2 regions of the Promicromonospora sp. NPDC110617 genome follow, and region 1 is predicted to be linked to the other one. Evidence: predicted binding sites of a transcription regulator. Region 1 holds the regulator's gene; the other holds the start of a gene.
What was found. The regulator HspR, encoded in region 1, represses chaperone genes until heat shock. The targets are predictions, from matches to a motif close to AAGTTGAGTCNNNNNGACTCAACTT.
Positions count from the first base shown of each region.

Region 2: a site for HspR is predicted at 3,242-3,266, ahead of ACZ7LE_RS05665 (Hsp20/alpha crystallin family protein). Genes of this name have one in related genera too.

Region 1 is NZ_JBVKBM010000004.1:43,503-51,964, forward strand. Features, by position in the region: gene ACZ7LE_RS21905 (GNAT family N-acetyltransferase) at 18-560, opposite strand; gene ACZ7LE_RS21910 (TetR/AcrR family transcriptional regulator) at 616-1,182, opposite strand; gene ACZ7LE_RS21915 (MFS transporter) at 1,331-2,803, shown strand; gene dnaK (molecular chaperone DnaK) at 2,904-4,769, shown strand; gene grpE (nucleotide exchange factor GrpE) at 4,766-5,437, shown strand; gene ACZ7LE_RS21930 (DnaJ C-terminal domain-containing protein) at 5,514-6,518, shown strand; gene ACZ7LE_RS21935 (heat shock protein transcriptional repressor HspR) at 6,608-7,060, shown strand; gene ACZ7LE_RS21940 (DUF1540 domain-containing protein) at 7,224-7,532, shown strand; gene ACZ7LE_RS21945 (nucleotidyl cyclase domain-containing protein) at 7,575-8,342, opposite strand.
Region 2 is NZ_JBVKBM010000001.1:1,307,535-1,315,996, reverse strand. Features, by position in the region: gene ACZ7LE_RS05685 (dsRBD fold-containing protein) at 1-406, opposite strand, end outside; gene ACZ7LE_RS05680 (XdhC family protein) at 578-1,750, shown strand; gene ACZ7LE_RS05675 (VOC family protein) at 1,772-2,125, opposite strand; gene ACZ7LE_RS05670 (S66 family peptidase) at 2,199-3,197, shown strand; gene ACZ7LE_RS05665 (Hsp20/alpha crystallin family protein) at 3,302-3,721, shown strand; gene ACZ7LE_RS05660 (ROK family protein) at 3,825-4,820, opposite strand; gene ACZ7LE_RS05655 (dipeptide ABC transporter ATP-binding protein) at 4,817-6,625, opposite strand; gene ACZ7LE_RS05650 (ABC transporter permease) at 6,622-7,458, opposite strand; gene ACZ7LE_RS05645 (ABC transporter permease) at 7,455-8,462, opposite strand, start outside.

The DNA of each region.
Region 1 (8,462 bases):
CGGTTCGGCCAGCCGGGTCAACCGTGCAGGATGAGCTGGAACACGACGTGGTCCTGCCACTCGCCGGCGATCTTGAGGTAGCTCGGCGCGAACCCGATGCGTTCGAAACCGACCTGCGTCAGCACCGCCTGCGACGCCGTGTTGTGCGGCAGCGTGGCCGCCTCGAGCCGGTGCAGGCCCAGCTCGTCCCGGGCATGGGCCGCGAGCGTCTCGACTGCCCTGGTCATCAGGCCGCGCCCGGTGAACCCGGCGTCCAGCCAGTAGCCGAGGTGCCCGTTCTCGAAGGCCCCGTGGACGACGTCGGTGAGGTTCAGCCGGCCCACGATGAGGCCGTCCGACTCGAGCACGGTGTGCAGCGCGCGCCCGGTCGAGTTGTCCAGGACCTGCGTCCACAGGCGTTCCCGGTGCCAGTCGGCGGTGTAGAACTCCTCGGGGCGTTCGGGCTCCCAGGGGGCGAGGTGCGCGCGGTTGCGGACGTAGGCGTCGGCGAGCGCGACGGCGTCGTCCTTGCTGAGCTCGCGCAGCGCGACGTCGGCCGTCAGTGCGGCATGGAAGGGCATGCTGCTCACGATAGTCCGGCGCCGTCGGGCACCGGGCCCGCGCAGCAGCCGAGCGTCACAGCAACCGGTCGACGAGCCCGTCGACGTAGTCCGGGGCGAGTGGGCCCATGCCGAACAGGACGCGGATGTACATCGGGGCCAGGACGTGGTCCAGCACGTCGAGCGCGTCGGGCGCGTGCTCGCCCCGCTCGCGGGCGCGGTCGAGCATGGACTGGAGCTGTCGGGTGCGTTCGGTGCGGATCTCGTCACGCGCCTGCTGCCCCTGCTGTCCGTCGCCGGACAGCGCGACGGCGAGGTGCAGCACCGCCGGACCGTCCGGTCCGGTGATCTCGCGGGCCACCTGGGCCGCGTAAGCACGCAGGTCGCCGGCCAGGCTCCCGGTGTCGGGCATCGGTGACCGCGAGTTGAGGCGGGTGAGCGCCGCGTCGGCGAGCAAGGTCTCCAGGTTGCCCCACCGGCGGTAGATGCTGCTGTCCGCCACTCCAGCGCGGGCGGCGACCTCGCCGACGGTGAAGTTGCCGTAGCCGCGCTCGCCGATCAGTTCGGTGACGGCCCGGTGGACCTGCTCACCGACGCGGGCGCTGCGCCCGCCGGGCCGTCGGGCTCCCTGTCGCTCGTTCATCTCCCTACCTTAACGCAGTTGGCACTTGCGTTTGCTGATCGGCTCCTCTATCGTCGCTTAACGCAGCCAGAGGCTGCGTTAGTGCCTTCGAGTGCCCGCCGCCCCGTTGACCGCGGCGGAGCGCAGCTGACGACGGAGAGGAATCCTCGTGACTGAACCGCATGTGGCCGGAGGCGGCCGGTCCTCCCGGACCGTGCTGCTGACGGTGACCTGCCTGGGCCAGTTCATGGTCCTGCTCGACAACACGATCGTCGGGGCGGCGCTCCCCGACATGCAGCACCGGCTGCAGACCCAGCTGACCGGGCTGCAGTGGATCGTCGACGCGTACGTCCTGCTGGTCGCCATGCTGCTGCTGTCCGGCGGCATCTTCGCCGACCGGTTCGGTCGCAGGAGGGTGTTCCTGACCGGCGTGGTGGTGTTCTCCGCCGCGTCGGTGCTGTGCAGCCTCGCTCCCTCGCTCGGCTGGCTGATCGTCGGCCGGGTGCTCCAGGGCATCGGGGCCGCCGCGCTGAGCCCCGCCTCCTTGGCCCTGCTCGTCGCCGCCCATCCCGTGCCGCAGGAGCGGGTCAAGGCGATCGGTCTGTGGGCCGGGCTCAGTGGGATCGGCCTGGCCGCGGGCCCCGTGGCCGGCGGCGCGCTGACCGACGCCTTCGGCTGGCCCGCCATCTTCCTGGTCAACCTGCCCGTCGGCGTGGTGCTGCTGCTGGTCGGTCTGCGCAGCCTGGAGGAGTCCCGCAAGCCGGGCGCCCCCGCGATCGATGTCCCGGGAACGGTGCTGTCGATCCTGGGGGTGGGCGTGCTGACCTACGGGCTGATCGAGGGCGGTGCCCGCGGCTGGACCTCGCCCGTGATCCTCGGCAGCTTCGCCGTCGCGCTGGTCCTCGTCGTCGCCTTCGTCGTCGTCGAGGCGCGCCGCTCCGCCCCGATGCTTCCGCTCCGGCTGTTCCGGCAGCGGCTGTTCACCGTGTCCAACGCCGCCATGGTCGTGGTGGGGTTCGCGCTCATGGGTTCGTCGTTCTTCTTCTCCCAGTACTTCGTGTACGTCCAGGGCGCCTCGATCCTGCACGCCGGCCTGCAGACCTTGCCGCTGTCCCTCGCCATGGTGGTCGTCAGCCCGTACGCGGGGCGGCTCGCCGCCAGGTACGGCTTCCGCGTCGTGGTCACCGGCGGCCTGGTCCTGGCCGGCCTGGGGCTGCTGGCGCTCGGCACCGTGCACGCCGACACCGGCTACGGGAACGTGTGGTGGCGGCTCGGGGTGGCCGGGATCGGTTTCGCCCTGACCATGTCCCCGCTGACGGGCGCCGCCGTCCAGGCGGTCAGCCCGCTCGAGGGCGGTCTCGCGTCCGGCATCAGCAGCACCACCCGCCAGATCGGCGCGGTGCTCGGTGTGGCGGTGCTCGGGGCTGTCGTCCGTGCCCGGCAGTCCGACGGCGCCACCTTCGAGGCTGGTCTCAACAGCGCCTTCGTCGTGGCCGGTGCCGTGGCGTTGGCCACCGCCGTGTGCACCGGCCTGTGGCTGGCGGGGTCCAGGTCCGCGGAGGACGTCGGGGCGCCACGTCGCCCGGCGCCCGGACCGGACGGTGGTGTCGAGCGGGAACTTTTCAGCCACGTTCGTAGTTGAGTGAAGTGGACTCAACTTTGCGAGGGTCAGCTTGCTTCCTGGCGAGCACCGGCTTAAGTTGAGTGCAGCAGACTCAATCTGTCGAAGGAAGGCAGCAGACATGGCACGCGCAGTAGGTATCGACCTCGGCACGACGAACTCGGTGGTGGCGGTCCTCGAGGGTGGGGAGCCCACCGTCATCGCCAACGCGGAGGGCTCGCGGACCACCCCCTCGGTGGTCGCGTTCTCCAAGACCGGCGAGGTCCTCGTGGGTGAGGTCGCCAAGCGTCAGGCGGTCACCAACGTGGACCGCACCATCTCCTCGGTCAAGCGCCACATGGGCACCGACTGGACGGTGGACATCGACGACAAGAAGTACACCGCGCAGGAGATCTCGGCCCGCATCCTGGGCAAGCTCAAGCGCGACGCCGAGGAGTACCTGGGCGAGCCCGTCACGGAGGCCGTGATCACGGTCCCGGCGTACTTCAACGACGCCGAGCGCCAGGCGACCAAGGACGCCGGCCAGATCGCCGGCCTGGACGTCAAGCGCATCGTCAACGAGCCCACCGCGGCCGCGCTCGCCTACGGCCTGGAGAAGGGCAAGGAGGACGAGCTCATCCTGGTCTTCGACCTCGGTGGCGGCACGTTCGACGTCTCCCTGCTCGAGGTGGGCAAGGACGAGGACGACTTCTCGACCATCCAGGTGCGCGCCACCTCCGGTGACAACCGCCTCGGTGGTGACGACTGGGACCAGCGCGTCGTGGAGCACCTCATCAAGCAGGTGAAGAACTCCTCGGGCGTCGACCTGTCGAAGGACAAGATCGCCCTGCAGCGCCTCCGTGAGGCGGCCGAGCAGGCCAAGAAGGAGCTCTCGTCCGCGACGAGCACCAACATCTCGATGCAGTACCTCTCGATGAGCGAGAACGGCCCCATCCACCTGGACGAGAAGCTCACGCGGGCCCAGTTCCAGCAGATGACGCAGGACCTCATCGACCGCACCAAGGCGCCGTTCCACGCCGTGATCCGCGACGCCGGCATCTCGGTGTCGGACATCGACCACGTGGTGCTCGTGGGTGGTTCCACCCGCATGCCCGCCGTGACCGAGGTCGTCAAGGAGCTCACCGGTGGCCGCGAGCCCAACAAGGGCGTGAACCCGGACGAGGTCGTCGCCGTCGGCGCCGTGCTGCAGGCCGGCGTCATCTCCGGTGACCGCAAGGACGTCCTGCTGATCGACGTCACCCCGCTGTCCCTCGGCATCGAGACCAAGGGTGGCGTGATGACCAAGCTCATCGAGCGCAACACCGCGATCCCGACCAAGCGCAGCGAGGTCTTCTCCACGGCGGACGACAACCAGCCGTCCGTGGCGATCCAGGTGTTCCAGGGCGAGCGCGAGTTCACCCGCGACAACAAGCCGCTGGGCGTCTTCGAGCTCACCGGCATCGCCCCGGCCCCGCGCGGCGTGCCGCAGATCGAGGTCACCTTCGACATCGACGCGAACGGCATCGTGCACGTGTCCGCCAAGGACCGCGGCACGGGCATGGAGCAGTCGATGAAGATCACGGGCGGCTCCGCGCTCCCCAAGGACGACATCGACCGCATGGTCAAGGACGCCGAGCTGCACGCCGAGGAGGACAAGAAGCGGCGCGAGGAGGCGGACACCCGCAACCAGGCCGAGGCCTTCGCGTACTCCATGGAGAAGCAGATCGCGGACAACCGCGACAAGCTCCCGGCCGAGGTCGTCACCGAGGTCGAGGCGGACATCGCCGCCGTGAAGTCCGCGCTCGAGGGCGAGGACGCCGACGCCGTGAAGAGCTCGTACGAGAAGCTCGGCGCGTCGTCGCAGAAGATCGGCGAGGCGCTGTACGCGGCCGAGCAGCCCGCGGCGCAGGGTGCCGAGGGCGCCCCGCAGACGGCGAACGCCCAGTCCGCCAAGGACGAGGACGTCGTCGACGCCGAGATCGTGGACGACGAGGACGAGCGCAAGTGACGGACGAGCACCAGCAGGGACCTCCCGAGCCCGAGGGCTCGGGGGAGCACCCCTTCCAGTTCACGGACAAGCGCAAGGTGAACGCCTCCGGCGACGAGGCGCGACCGGCCGAGCCCGCTCCGGCGGACGACGCCGCCGCGGCGGACGAGTCCGCCGCGAGCCCCGCACCGGAGGACGCGCCGGCCGACCCGCTGGCCGGGCTCGACTTCGAGCCCTCCGGTGACGCCGCCGAGGCGTCCGAGGTCCTCAAGGCCAAGGCGGAGGCGGCGGAGCACCTGGACGCGCTGCAACGCGAGCGGGCCAGCTTCACGAACTACCGCAACCGGGCGCTGCGCGATCAGGACGCCGCGCGCGACCGGGGCGTGCAGGACGTGCTGGCGGCGCTGCTGCCCGTGCTCGACGACGTCGAGCGCGCGAAGCAGCACGGCGAGCTGAGCGGTCCCATGGCGGCGATCGCGGAGAAGCTCGACCAGAGCCTGCAGAAGTTCGGCGTCGAGCGGTTCGGCAAGGTGGGGGAGGAGTTCGACCCCACCCTGCACGAGGCGCTCATGCACTCGACCGACGCGGACGCGACGGCCGCCACGGTGAACCTCGTGGTGGAGCCCGGGTACAAGATCGGCAACAAGGTGGTCCGGGCGGCGCGCGTAGGCGTCGTCGGACCGGAGTGATCCGCCGGTGGCCGAGCTGGTCGAGACCTTGGTCTCGACCAGCTCGACCACCGGTGTCGACGCGGAAGGAGGTGCCATGACCGGTCAGGACTGGATGGAGAAGGACTTCTACGCCGTGCTGGGCGTGTCCAAGGACGCCGACGACGCGGCCATCAAGAAGGCCTACCGCAAGCTCGCGCGTCAGTACCACCCCGACCAGAACCAGGGGAACGCGGCGGCGGAGTCGAAGTTCAAGGAGATCGGCGAGGCCTACGCGGTGCTCTCCGACCCGGAGCAGCGCCGCCAGTACGACGCCGTGCGCGCCATGGCGGGCGGCGCCCGCTTCTCGGCGGGTGCCGGCGGCGCCGGTGCCGGCGGGTTCGAGGACATCATGGGTGCCATGTTCGGCGGCGCCCAGGGCACGGGCGGCCGGGGCGGGCCACGCGTCCGCTACCCGCAGGGCGGGAACGGCGGCTTCGAGGACATCCTCGGCTCCATGTTCGGCGGAGGCCGGACGGCCTACGGCGCCGGCACCACCGGGTACGCCACGCCGACCTCGGGCGCGGACGTCGCCGCCCAGGTGACGCTGCCGTTCCGGGCGGCCGTGGAGGGTACGACGGCGGAGCTCGAGGTCAACGGCCGCACCATCACGGCCCGGATCCCCGCGGGGATCAACGACGGCAGGAAGATCCGGCTGCGGGGCAAGGGCCGGCCGGGAGTGGCCGGCGGCCCCGCGGGCGACCTCGTCGTGACGGTGCACGTCACGCCGCACCCGGTCTGGACGCTGGACGGCGTGGACCTGCGCATGACCGTGCCCGTCACGTTCGCGGAGGCGGCGCTCGGCACCACGCTGGAGGTACCCACCCTGGACGGCGCCACGGTGCGGCTCAAGGTGCCGGCGGGCACGCCGTCGGGCCGGGTGCTGCGCGTCAAGGGGCGCGGCGTGCAGACGGCGAAGGCGACCGGCGACCTGCTCTTCACCGTGCAGGTGGCCGTGCCGCAGAAGCTCAGCAAGAAGGCCAGGCAGGCGCTCGAGACGTTCGCCGCCGAGAGCGACGGCGAGGACGTGCGCGCCGGGCTGGCCGCGCGGGCGGCGGAATGACGGCCGGTGCGGTGGGGCGGCTGCCCTGCCGCACCGGGTTCGGCTAACCTGCCCGCACCAACAGTGCAAAACAGACTTGGGAGGTGCGCATGGTCGACGACGACACACCCGTGCTCACCGTGTCCAAGGCCGCCGAGCTCGCGGGCATGCACCCGCAGACGCTACGGCAGTACGACCGCCTCGGCCTGGTGGTGCCCCGGCGCACGCGCGGCCGCGGCCGCCGGTACTCGCGCCGCGACGTGGCACGCCTGCTGCAGGTGCAGCAGCTCGCCCAGGGCGAGGGCATCAACCTCGCCGGGATCAAGCGCATCCTCGACCTGGAGGCGCACGTCTCCGTGCTGGAGGAGCGCCTCGGTGACCTGCTGATGCGGGTCCAGGAGGAGGGGCGCGTGTTCGCCGCAGGTCCGGCGGCGGGCGACGTCGTGGTGGTCCAGCGAGGTCAGCGCGTCCGCAGCGCGGCGGTGCGCGTGGACCTGGAGCACCGTGCCGCCGGTGGGGGTGCCGTGGTGCTCTGGCGGCCGGCCCCGCGGCGCGAGGAGTGACCGCGTCCTCGACGTCCGGTTGATTTCAGCAATGGCATTCTTTCGTTAATCAAGAATACTCGCGAGAGTATAGGTAAGGCATTCCTTGCTCCACGCGATCTCCCCTTTCGGAATACGATCGATGTATTCCGCAGGAGTGACGCACCGAGCGAGGAGAGATGCCATGAGCACGCTGATGGAAATGCCCGAGGTCGTCGAGTGCTCGATCGACGGCTGCGGGTACAACCACGAGCACGGCTGCCACGCCGGCGCCGTCACCATCGGAGGGCACGCGGGCGACGCCTCCTGCGCCACGTTCATCCCGCTGAGCACCAAGGGCGGCCTGGAGAAGGTGATCGCCCACGTCGGCGCCTGCCAGCGCGCGGAGTGCACCCACAACGACCACCTGGAGTGCAACGCGGCGTCGATCCGCGTGGGACCGGGCCCCGAGGACCCGGGGCACGCCGACTGCCTCACCTTCGAGCAGGCCTGAACCCTCGCGCACGGCTGAGGCCGGGCGCGAGGCGTCCGGCGCTCAGCGCGCCAGGTGGTCCAGGAGGAGCAGTGCGTCCCCGTGCGTCCCGGGAAGCCGCTCGACCCACACCCGGGTCGGGCGGCGCACCTCTGTCGTCAGGCCGAGCACCTCGGCGTTGCGCTCCACGACGCGGCGCAGCGACTGGCCGAGCTCCGCCGTCGTCGGGCCGCGCTCGCACAGCACCACGAACGTGCCGTCGCCGACGGCCGCCATCGGGTGGCCCTCGCCGAACACCTGGTGCAGGGTGCGGCCGATCGCGGCGGAGCGCGCCAGCCGCTGCCAGGTGTCGAGGTTCTCCAGGCCCACGTCGAGCACCAGCAGGCAGTGGGACTCGCCCGCGGTCGAGCCGGTGCGCTGGGCGACACCGTAGGTCTCGCGCAGCCGCTCGCCCAGGTACTCACCGGTGGGCAGGCCGGTCGAGGGGTCGTGCGTGGCGATCTGGTAGGGCACGCGCTCGCGCTCCCCGACCCAGCCGATCGCCGCGGCGCGCAGCGCGCCGACATCCGTGGGCCGCCCGAAGGCGGCGTAGAGGCAGGCGACGTCGTCCAGGGCCTCGGTGATTCCCGCACCCACCCCGGCGCGCGCCGCACCGAGCCGTTCGGCCGGCGCGATCACGCCACGGCCCTCGGCCAGTGCCTCTGCTAGCGCTTCTGCGGCGGGGTGCTCCCAGTCGTTCGGCCGGATCCAAACCGACGCCAGACTCGTAGCGCGCCACCGCTCGCGCAGGTCGTGCACACGCACCCGCGCCTCCTGCTGTGCCTCGCTCATACTGATGGGACCCTCACGGGGATACATCATGACGCACCTTCGAGTGTGACGTGCCGGACTTCACCCGGGCATCACCCCGGAATCTGGAATTCCACCCCCTAAAACTTCCGCCTGGCTCTA
Region 2 (8,462 bases), on a different contig from region 1:
GCAGCGCCCGGCCGGCGGCGATCTCGTCGCCGATCAGCGGCACCTCGTCGTCCTCCGGTGACTTCCTGGCGTGCCCGACGCCGCGCAGGGCGTCGGGCGGCCCGTTCATCACGGTCGCCTCCGCCGTCGTGCTGCCCGCGGCCTCGACCACGGTGATCCGCACGTCCCAGGTGAGCGCGCGCCCGCGCCGGGCCTCCGCCCAGGCGCCCGAGCCGGCCTCGACCTGCGCGTCCACGTACGTGTCCCCGCCCGGGTAGACGAGCGTCTCCTCGCCCGTGTCGGACCAGCGCACCCGGTACGGCGGCGATCCGTCGCCATGGGGGCACTCGGTCACCACGCCGTCCCGCACCACGCCGCCGACCACTCCGGAAGCGGTGACGATCCGGTCGCCCACTGCTGCTTTCATGGGGTCCTCCTCGCGTCGTTGCGATCTCCCCATCATCGCCCCGAACCGCACGACGTGACAGACGTACCGGTTACCTGGGCGACCTCGGCGCGTGACACGGAAGTGAGAACCTGGCAGGAGAAGGGGTTCGCGCGGAGGTTCGCGAGTCCGCGCGCGGAGGAGGGAGCCGGGGTGCGGGATCTGCTGCCGCAGCTGCTGGACTGGTGGCGCGCCGACGAGCGCGCGGCCGTGGCCACGGTGGTGCGCACGTTCCGGTCCGCGCCGCGCGAGCCGGGGGCCGCGATGGCAGTCGGCCCGGGCGGCGAGGTGATCGGCTCGGTGTCCGGCGGGTGCGTCGAGGGTGCCGTGTACGACCTCGGCCTGGAGGTCGCCGAGACCGGCCGGCCCGTGGCGGCCCGCTACGGCGTCACCGACGAAGACGCCTTCGACGTGGGCCTGACCTGCGGCGGGACCATCGAGGTCTTCGTCGCGCCCCTGTCTCGGGCGGCCTGGCCGGGCTTCGGTTCCTTCGCCCGGCGGGTGCCGGGTTCCTCGTCGCCCGACGGCGGTCTCGCGCCGTCGGGCGTCTGCCTGGCGACGGTCGTCGGGGCGGACGCCGGCGGCGCCGGTGACGGCGGCGCGCTCGGGCGGCACCTGGTCGTTCCCGGGGCGGGCGCGGGCGGCGGCCTGGACGGGACCCTCGGGGACGCGGGCCTGGACACGGCGGTGACCGCGGACGCCGTCGGGCAGGTCGCCGCAGGCACCTCCGCCCTGCGGGAGTACGGGCCGCAGGGCGAGCGCACCGGCACGGGCACGCGGGTGTTCCTGCAGGTGTTCACGCCGCCGCCGCGGCTGCTGGTGTTCGGCGCGATCGACTTCGCGGCGGCGCTGGCGCGAGCCGGCCGGCTGCTGGGCTACCGGGTCACGGTGTGCGACGCCCGCCCGGTGTTCGCCACGCCGGCACGCTTCCCGGAGGCCGACGAGGTGGTGACGGAGTGGCCGCACCGGTACCTGACCGCCGAGATCGCGGCGGGCCGCGTCTCCGCGCGCGACGCCGTCTGCGTGCTGACCCACGACGCCAAGTTCGACGTACCCCTGCTGCACACGGCGCTCACCGACCTGCCGGCCGGCACCTACGTGGGCGCCATGGGCTCCCGCCGGGCGCACGCCGAGCGGACCGCCCGCCTGGTCGAGGACGGCGTACCGCCCGCCGCTCTGGCCCGGTTGCACAGCCCGATCGGGCTGGACCTGGGTGCACGCACGCCCGACGAGACCGCCGTGTCGATCGTCGCCGAGCTGATCGCGGCCCGGTCCGGTGCCACGGCCCGTCCCCTGAGCGAGACGGACGGCCCGATCCACCGGTGAGGCCATGAAACCGGCATGGCCTCAGTCCGGGTGGTGCACCACGTTGATCACGTTGCCGTCCGGCGCCCGGACGAGGAACCGGCGCACGCCCCACGACTCCGTGGTCAGCGGGTGCACGATCTCGTACCCGCGCTGCCGCGCCTCGGCGTACGCGCCCTCGACGTCCGGCGTGTGGATCGAGACGGCCGCGTCCTCCGCCGCTGTCTCGTCACGCGTCACGAGCTGGACCACCGCACCGGTGTCCGGCGAGGTGTAGCGGGCCACCCAGCCCAGGTTGAACTCCTCGGTGCTCAGCCCGAGGTAGCCGGCGTAGAAGTCCTTCGCCGCGTCGAGGTCGGCCACCTGCAGGTTGGCCATGATCCGGGTTGCGCGCATCGTTCCTCCTGGTCGGGAACTGGTCGGGAAAATCCGGGGGCCGACAGCGACGGCGTCGTCCTAGGCTGCGGTCATGTCAGCGCACGCAACCATCGTCCCGCCCCGGCTCCGCTCCGGCGACACCGTCCGCGTCGTCGCCCCCGCCCGGTCGCGGTCCCTGATCATGGAGCACGACAACACCCGCTGGATCGACGAGCGGTTCGCCGCGATGGGACTCACGCTCACGTTCGGCGAGCACGTGGACGAGGACGACCAGTTCCGCAGCGCCTCGATCGAGCACCGCGTGGCCGACCTGCACGCCGCGTTCGCCGACCCGGCCGTCGCCGGCATCCTCACGGTCATCGGCGGGTTCAACAGCAACGAGCTGCTGCCCCACCTCGACTTCGACCTGATCGCCGCGCACCCCAAGGTGTTCTGCGGGTACTCCGACATCACCGCGCTGCAGAACGCGATCCTCGCCCGCACGGGCCTGGTCACCTACTCCGGCCCGCACTGGTCGAGCTGGGGCATGCGCGACCACTTCGAGCCCACGGGCGACTGGTTCCGCGCCGCGGTGACCGGCGACGCCCCGATCGTCGTCGAGCCGTCGGGGGCCTGGACCGACGACCTGTGGTTCCTCGACCAGGACAGCCGCACCCCCGTGGCGAACGAGGGCTGGTGGCGGCTGCGGCCGGGGCAGGCGTCGGGCCGGATCGTGGGCGGCAACCTCTGCACGCTCAACCTGCTCCAGGGCACCGCGAACATGCCGTCGCTCGACGGCGCACTGCTCTTCCTGGAGGACGACTTCGAGTCGAACACGGTCGCCTTCGCCCGCAACCTCACCTCCCTGCTCCAGCTGCCCGACGCCGGCGGCGTGGCCGGGCTGGTGATCGGCCGGTTCCAGGCCGCCACGGGCATGACGCGTGCGGCGCTCGACGAGATCGTCGCGCGCCAGCCCGCGCTGGCTGGCAAGCCGGTGCTGGCGGGGGTCGACTTCGGGCACACCAGCCCGCTGCTCACGATCCCGGTCGGCGGCTCGGCGGAGGTCACCGTCGGCGCGGACGAGGCGGCGCTGACGATCACCCGGCACTGATCCCGGTGCGGGAGGGGGGCGGCGTCCGCCGTCGGCGAACCCGGAAATTGAGTCGGGTCGACTCAGGTTGTACCCGTCATCAGACCCGTCCGGAGGAGGACATCATGACCACCGTTCTTACCCGTTCCCCGTTCGCCAGCACCTGGCTCCGCGAGCCGTGGAGCCAGCAGCTCGGCGTCTCCGAGGGCGTCGTGCCCGCGGCCGACGTCTACCGTGAGGGCGAGGACCTCGTCGCCCGCCTCGACCTGCCGGGCGTGAACCCGGCCGACGACATCACCGTCGAGGTCGAGGGCCGCAAGCTCGTCGTCCGCGGCGAGCGCAAGGACCAGCGCTCGGAGGAGTCCGAGGGCCGCCGCATCTCGGAGGTCCGCTTCGGCTCCTTCCGTCGTGTCGTCACCCTGCCGAAGGCCGTGGACGGCGACGCCGTGACCGCGTCCTACGACGCGGGCGTGCTGACGGTCACCGTGCCGGGCGTCTTCGCCGGCACCACGCCGCAGCGCATCGAGGTCACCACGGCCGCCTGATCCCCTCAGGCAGCCAGTCCGATGGCGCCCGACCGCACACCGCGGCCGGGCGCCGTCCGTGTTCATGGGGCAGGCAAGGAACCGAACTCATCTGCGCCGCCCGCTAGGAGCGGGCCAGGGCCGCTGCTCCCACGACCGTCGCGTCGCCGCCCAGGACCGCCCGGCGCACCTCGATACCGTGACCCGAGACGGGCGGCTCGTCGTCCAGGCGGGCCCGGATCGCGGGTTCCAGCAGGTCCCAGGCGCGAGCCAGCCCGCCGCCCACCACCACGTGCCCGACGTCGAGCAGCGCCGCGAGCACCAGCACCGCCGAGCCGACGGCGCGGCCGGCGTCGGCGAGCACCCGGAGCGCCGCCTCGTCGCCGGCCCGCGCGCGGGCCTCGATCTCCGCGGCCCCGACGAGGTCCGGGCCGACGCCGTCCGCGCCACGGCGCGCCGCACCGCCACCCACCGCACCACCACCCGCCGCGTCGACGCCGCCGGGGCTCGTCCCGCCGGGGCCTGCGCCACCCAGGAGCTCCGCGTACCGCCGCTCCACCGAGCGCCCGGACGCGAGCGTCTCCAGGTGCCCGCGCTGCCCACAGGTGCACCGTGCGTCACCGAACCCGGGCATGTGCCCGATCTCCCCGGCCGCGCCCGCGCCGCGGTACAGCGCGCCGTCCAGCCACAGCGCTCCCCCGACGCCGGTCCCGAGCGCGATCCCCGCGGCCGAGCGGACGCCGCGGACGGCGCCCCAGGTCGCCTCGCCCACGAGGAACGAGTCCACGTCGTTGGCGACCGTCACCGGCAGCCCGGTCCGGGCGGCGAGCCCGGAGCGCAGGTTCGTACCCACCCAGTCGACGAAGGAGTCGCTGGCCGCGAGCACCTCGCCCGTCACCGGGTCGACGACGCCGGCCGCGCCGACCCCGACCCCGACCGCGCTCCGCCCCGCCGTCGCGGACGCCCGCGCGACCAGCTCTGCCGCGACGTCAAGCATGGCCTGGCCGCCCGACGGCGTGGGCGCGGTCGCCGAGGCGAGCACCGCGCCGTCGGGCGTCACCAGGGCGGCGCGGATCTTGGTGCCGCCGATGTCGACGCCCGCCGTGGGCGCGTCCGTCACCGGTCCTCGCCCGCGCTCACGGCCGAGCCCGCGGCCGCACCCGGCACGGCCTCGGCCAGCCGCAGCCGCGCCGCGCGCCGTTCGCGCTGCGCCACCGGGTCCGGCGTCGGCACCGAGGCCAGCAGCTCGGCCGTGTACAGCTCACGGGGCGCGCTGAACACCTCCGCCGTCGGGCCGCTCTCCACGAGACGGCCCGAGCGCAGCACGGCCACGCGGTCGGTCAGCTCGTGCACCACGCCCAGGTCGTGGCTGATGAACAGGCAGCCGAACCCCAGCTCGGCGTGCAGGTCGCGCAGCACCTGCAGCACCTCGGCCTGGACGGACACGTCCAGCGCGCTCGTCGGCTCGTCGGCCACGAGCAGGCGGGGGCGCAGCGCGAGCGCGCGGGCCAGCCCGATGCGCTGCCGCTGCCCGCCGGAGAACTCGTGCGGGTAGCGCCGCTCGGCGCCCGCCGGCAGCCGGACGGCGTCCAGCAGCTCGCGCACCCGCGCCCGCTTCTCGGCCGGGGACAGGCGCCGCCCGTCCCGGCCGTGGATCGCCAGCGGCTCGGCGATCGACTCACCCACCAGCCGGCGCGGGTCGAGCGACCCGCCCGGGTCCTGGAACACCACGCCGACGTCGGCCAGCAGACGCCGGCGCGCCCGGCCGCGCGCCCGCGCCACCGACGTGCCGAGCAGGAGCACCTCGCCCTCGGACGGCGCGAGCAGACCCAGGCAGGCCCGGCCCGCCGTCGACTTGCCCGAGCCGGACTCGCCCACCAGGCCCAGCATCTCGCCCGCACGCACGGTCAGGTCGAGACGCTCGACAGCCCGCACGTGGCGGCCCTGCACCCGGTAGTCGAGGCTGACGCCGCGCAGGTCGAGCACGACCTCGCGGTCGCCGCCGGACGACCGATCGCCGGTCGAGCCGACAACGCCGGTCGAGCCGACCCCGCCGGTCGAGCCTGCCGAGACCTCCGACACCTCCGCACGAGGTCTCGACAAGCTCGGCCCGCGATCGCTCGCCGGCGGCGGCGCCGGCACCGCGTCCAGCAGCGCCCGCGTGTACGCGTGCGCGGGCGCCAGCAGCACCTGTTCCACCGGCCCGTGCTCCACGATCCGGCCGCCGCTCATCACGGCCACCTCGTCGGCGAGGTCGGCCACCACGCCCATGTTGTGCGTGACCAGCAGCAGCGCCGTGTCGTGCTGCGCCACCAGCTCACGCAGCAGGTCGAGGATCCCGGCCTGCACCGTCACGTCGAGCGCCGTGGTCGGCTCGTCCGCGACGATCAGCCGCGGCTCGCACGCCAGGGCGATCGCGATGACCACGCGCTGCCGCTGCCCGCCGGACAGCTCGTGCGGGTACTGCCCTGCCCGCCGCTCCGGTTCGGGGATGCCCACCGACCGCAGCAGGTCCACGGCCCGCTCGCGGGCGACGGCGCGCGGCACCCGCTCGTGGTTCAGCACCGCCTCGGCGACCTGGTCGCCCAGGGTCATGGTCGGGTTGAGCGCCGTCATCGGCTCCTGGAACACCATGGACGCCACGCGGCCGCGCAGGTCCACGAGCTGCTCCTCGGGGGTGGTGACGACGTCGCGCAGACCGTCGCCGTCGGCCAGCTCGACCGAGCCCGACACCCGCGCCGTCCCGGGCAGGAGCCCCAGCACGGACAACGAGGTGACGCTCTTGCCGGAGCCGGACTCGCCCACCAGCGCCACCACCCGGCCGCGGCGGACCTCCAGGTCGATGCCGCGCACTGCCTCCACCGCCCCGGAGTCGGTGGTGAAGGTGACGTTCAGGTCCGCGATGCGCAGGACGACGTCGCTCATGCGGTCCTCCCCTTCACGTCGACGACGTCCCGCAGCCCGTCGCCCACGAAGTTCAGGGCGCAGACCACGATCACGATCGCGAGGCCCGGCGGCAGGATGAGCCACCACGCGCCCTGGTAGATGTAGTTGATGCCGTCGTTGAGCATGGCGCCCCAGTCGGTCGTGGGCGGCTGGACGCCCATCCCGAGGAAGCTGATGTAGGCGACCAGCAGGATGGCGTCGGCCACCTGGAAGGTCGCGTTGACGACCACGGTGCCCACGGTGTTGGGGATGACGTGCGTCAGCACCGTGCGGCGGTGCGTGGCACCCATCGCGCGGGCCGCCACCACGTAGTCGCGCGTGCGGACCGACAGGGCCTCGGCCCGGATCAGCCGGGCCGGGACCAGCCAGGACACCAGCCCCAGCACCACGATCATCATGCCGACCGTCGGCCGCACGATCGTGGAGAGCACGAGCAGCAGGAAGATCGCCGGGATGGCGATGCCGGCGTCGACCACGCGCATCATGACGGCGTCCACGACGCCGCCCACGTACCCGGCCACGGCGCCCCAAAGGGTGCCGACCACCGTCGCGAGCGCCCCGGCCAGCACCCCGACCAGGAGCGACACCCGGCCGGCCACCATCAGCCGGCCCAGGTTGTCATAACCGAGCGCGTCGGTGCCGAGCGGGTGCCCGTCGACGCCGGGCGGCAGGTTGGCGGCGCCCAGGTCGGTCGCCACCTGCTCCGTGGGGTACACCAGCGGGCCGACGAGCACGAACAGCACCAGCACGGCGAGCGCGACGGCGCCCACGACGGCCAGCCGGTTCCTCGTGAAACGACGCAGCCCCGTCATCGCAGGCCGCCTCGGGTGCGCGGGTCCAGGAGGGCCTGGAGCAGGTCGGCCAGCAACGAGCCGACGACGGTGGCCACCGAGATGACGAGCACGCAGCCCAGCAGCACCGGGAAGTCGCTGCTCTGCGCGGCGCTCCAGAACAGCAGACCCATGCCGGGGTAGTTGAAGAGCTGCTCCACCACGAGCGCGCCGCCGAACATGACGGGCAGGTAGTAGCCGAGCATCGCGACGACGGGCGTCAGCGAGTTGCGCAGCACGTGCCGCAGCACGACGCCGCGGTAGGCGGTGCCCTTGGCGCGGGCGGTGCGCACGTAGTCCTCGCCGAGGTTGTCGAGGGTCGAGGAGCGCATGTAGCGGCTGAACGTCGCCACGATCGGTACCGCACCCGTGAGCACGGGCAGCACGAGCCCGGCCGGCTGGGCCAGCACCTCGGCGATCCCGGTGCCCTGGGGCGCCGCCGCGGGGAACAGCCCGGCGTTCTGGCTGAGCAGCAGGATGAGGAGCATCCCGAGGAAGAACGTCGGCGTCGAGTAGGCGACGATCGCCAGCGTGGACAGCCAGTAGTCGACGGCGCGGTTGCGGCGCACGGCCTGGTAGACGCCGGCCGGCACGGCGACCAGCACCGCGACGACGAGCGAGAGCCCGGTCAGCAGCAGCGTCTTGGGCAGCCGCAGCGCGATGGCGTCGGAGACCGACTGGTTGAGCAGGTACGACTCGCCGAGGTCGCCCGTCAGCGAGCGCCCCAGGAACGACAGATACTGCAGCACCACGGGCTGGTCCAGGCCGTTGGCGGCCTCGAAGGCCGCGATCTGCTCGGGGGTGGCCTGCTGGCCGAGGACGCCGCGGGCGGGGCCGCCGGGCAGCGCGTGCAGCAGCGCGAACACGATGACGCTGACCACGAGGATCACGGCGAGCGCCTGGAGCACGCGCCGGATCAGGAAGCGGCCGAAGCCGCCGCGGGCTGCCCTGACGGGCGCGGGCGCGGCGGCTCCGGCTTCGACGGT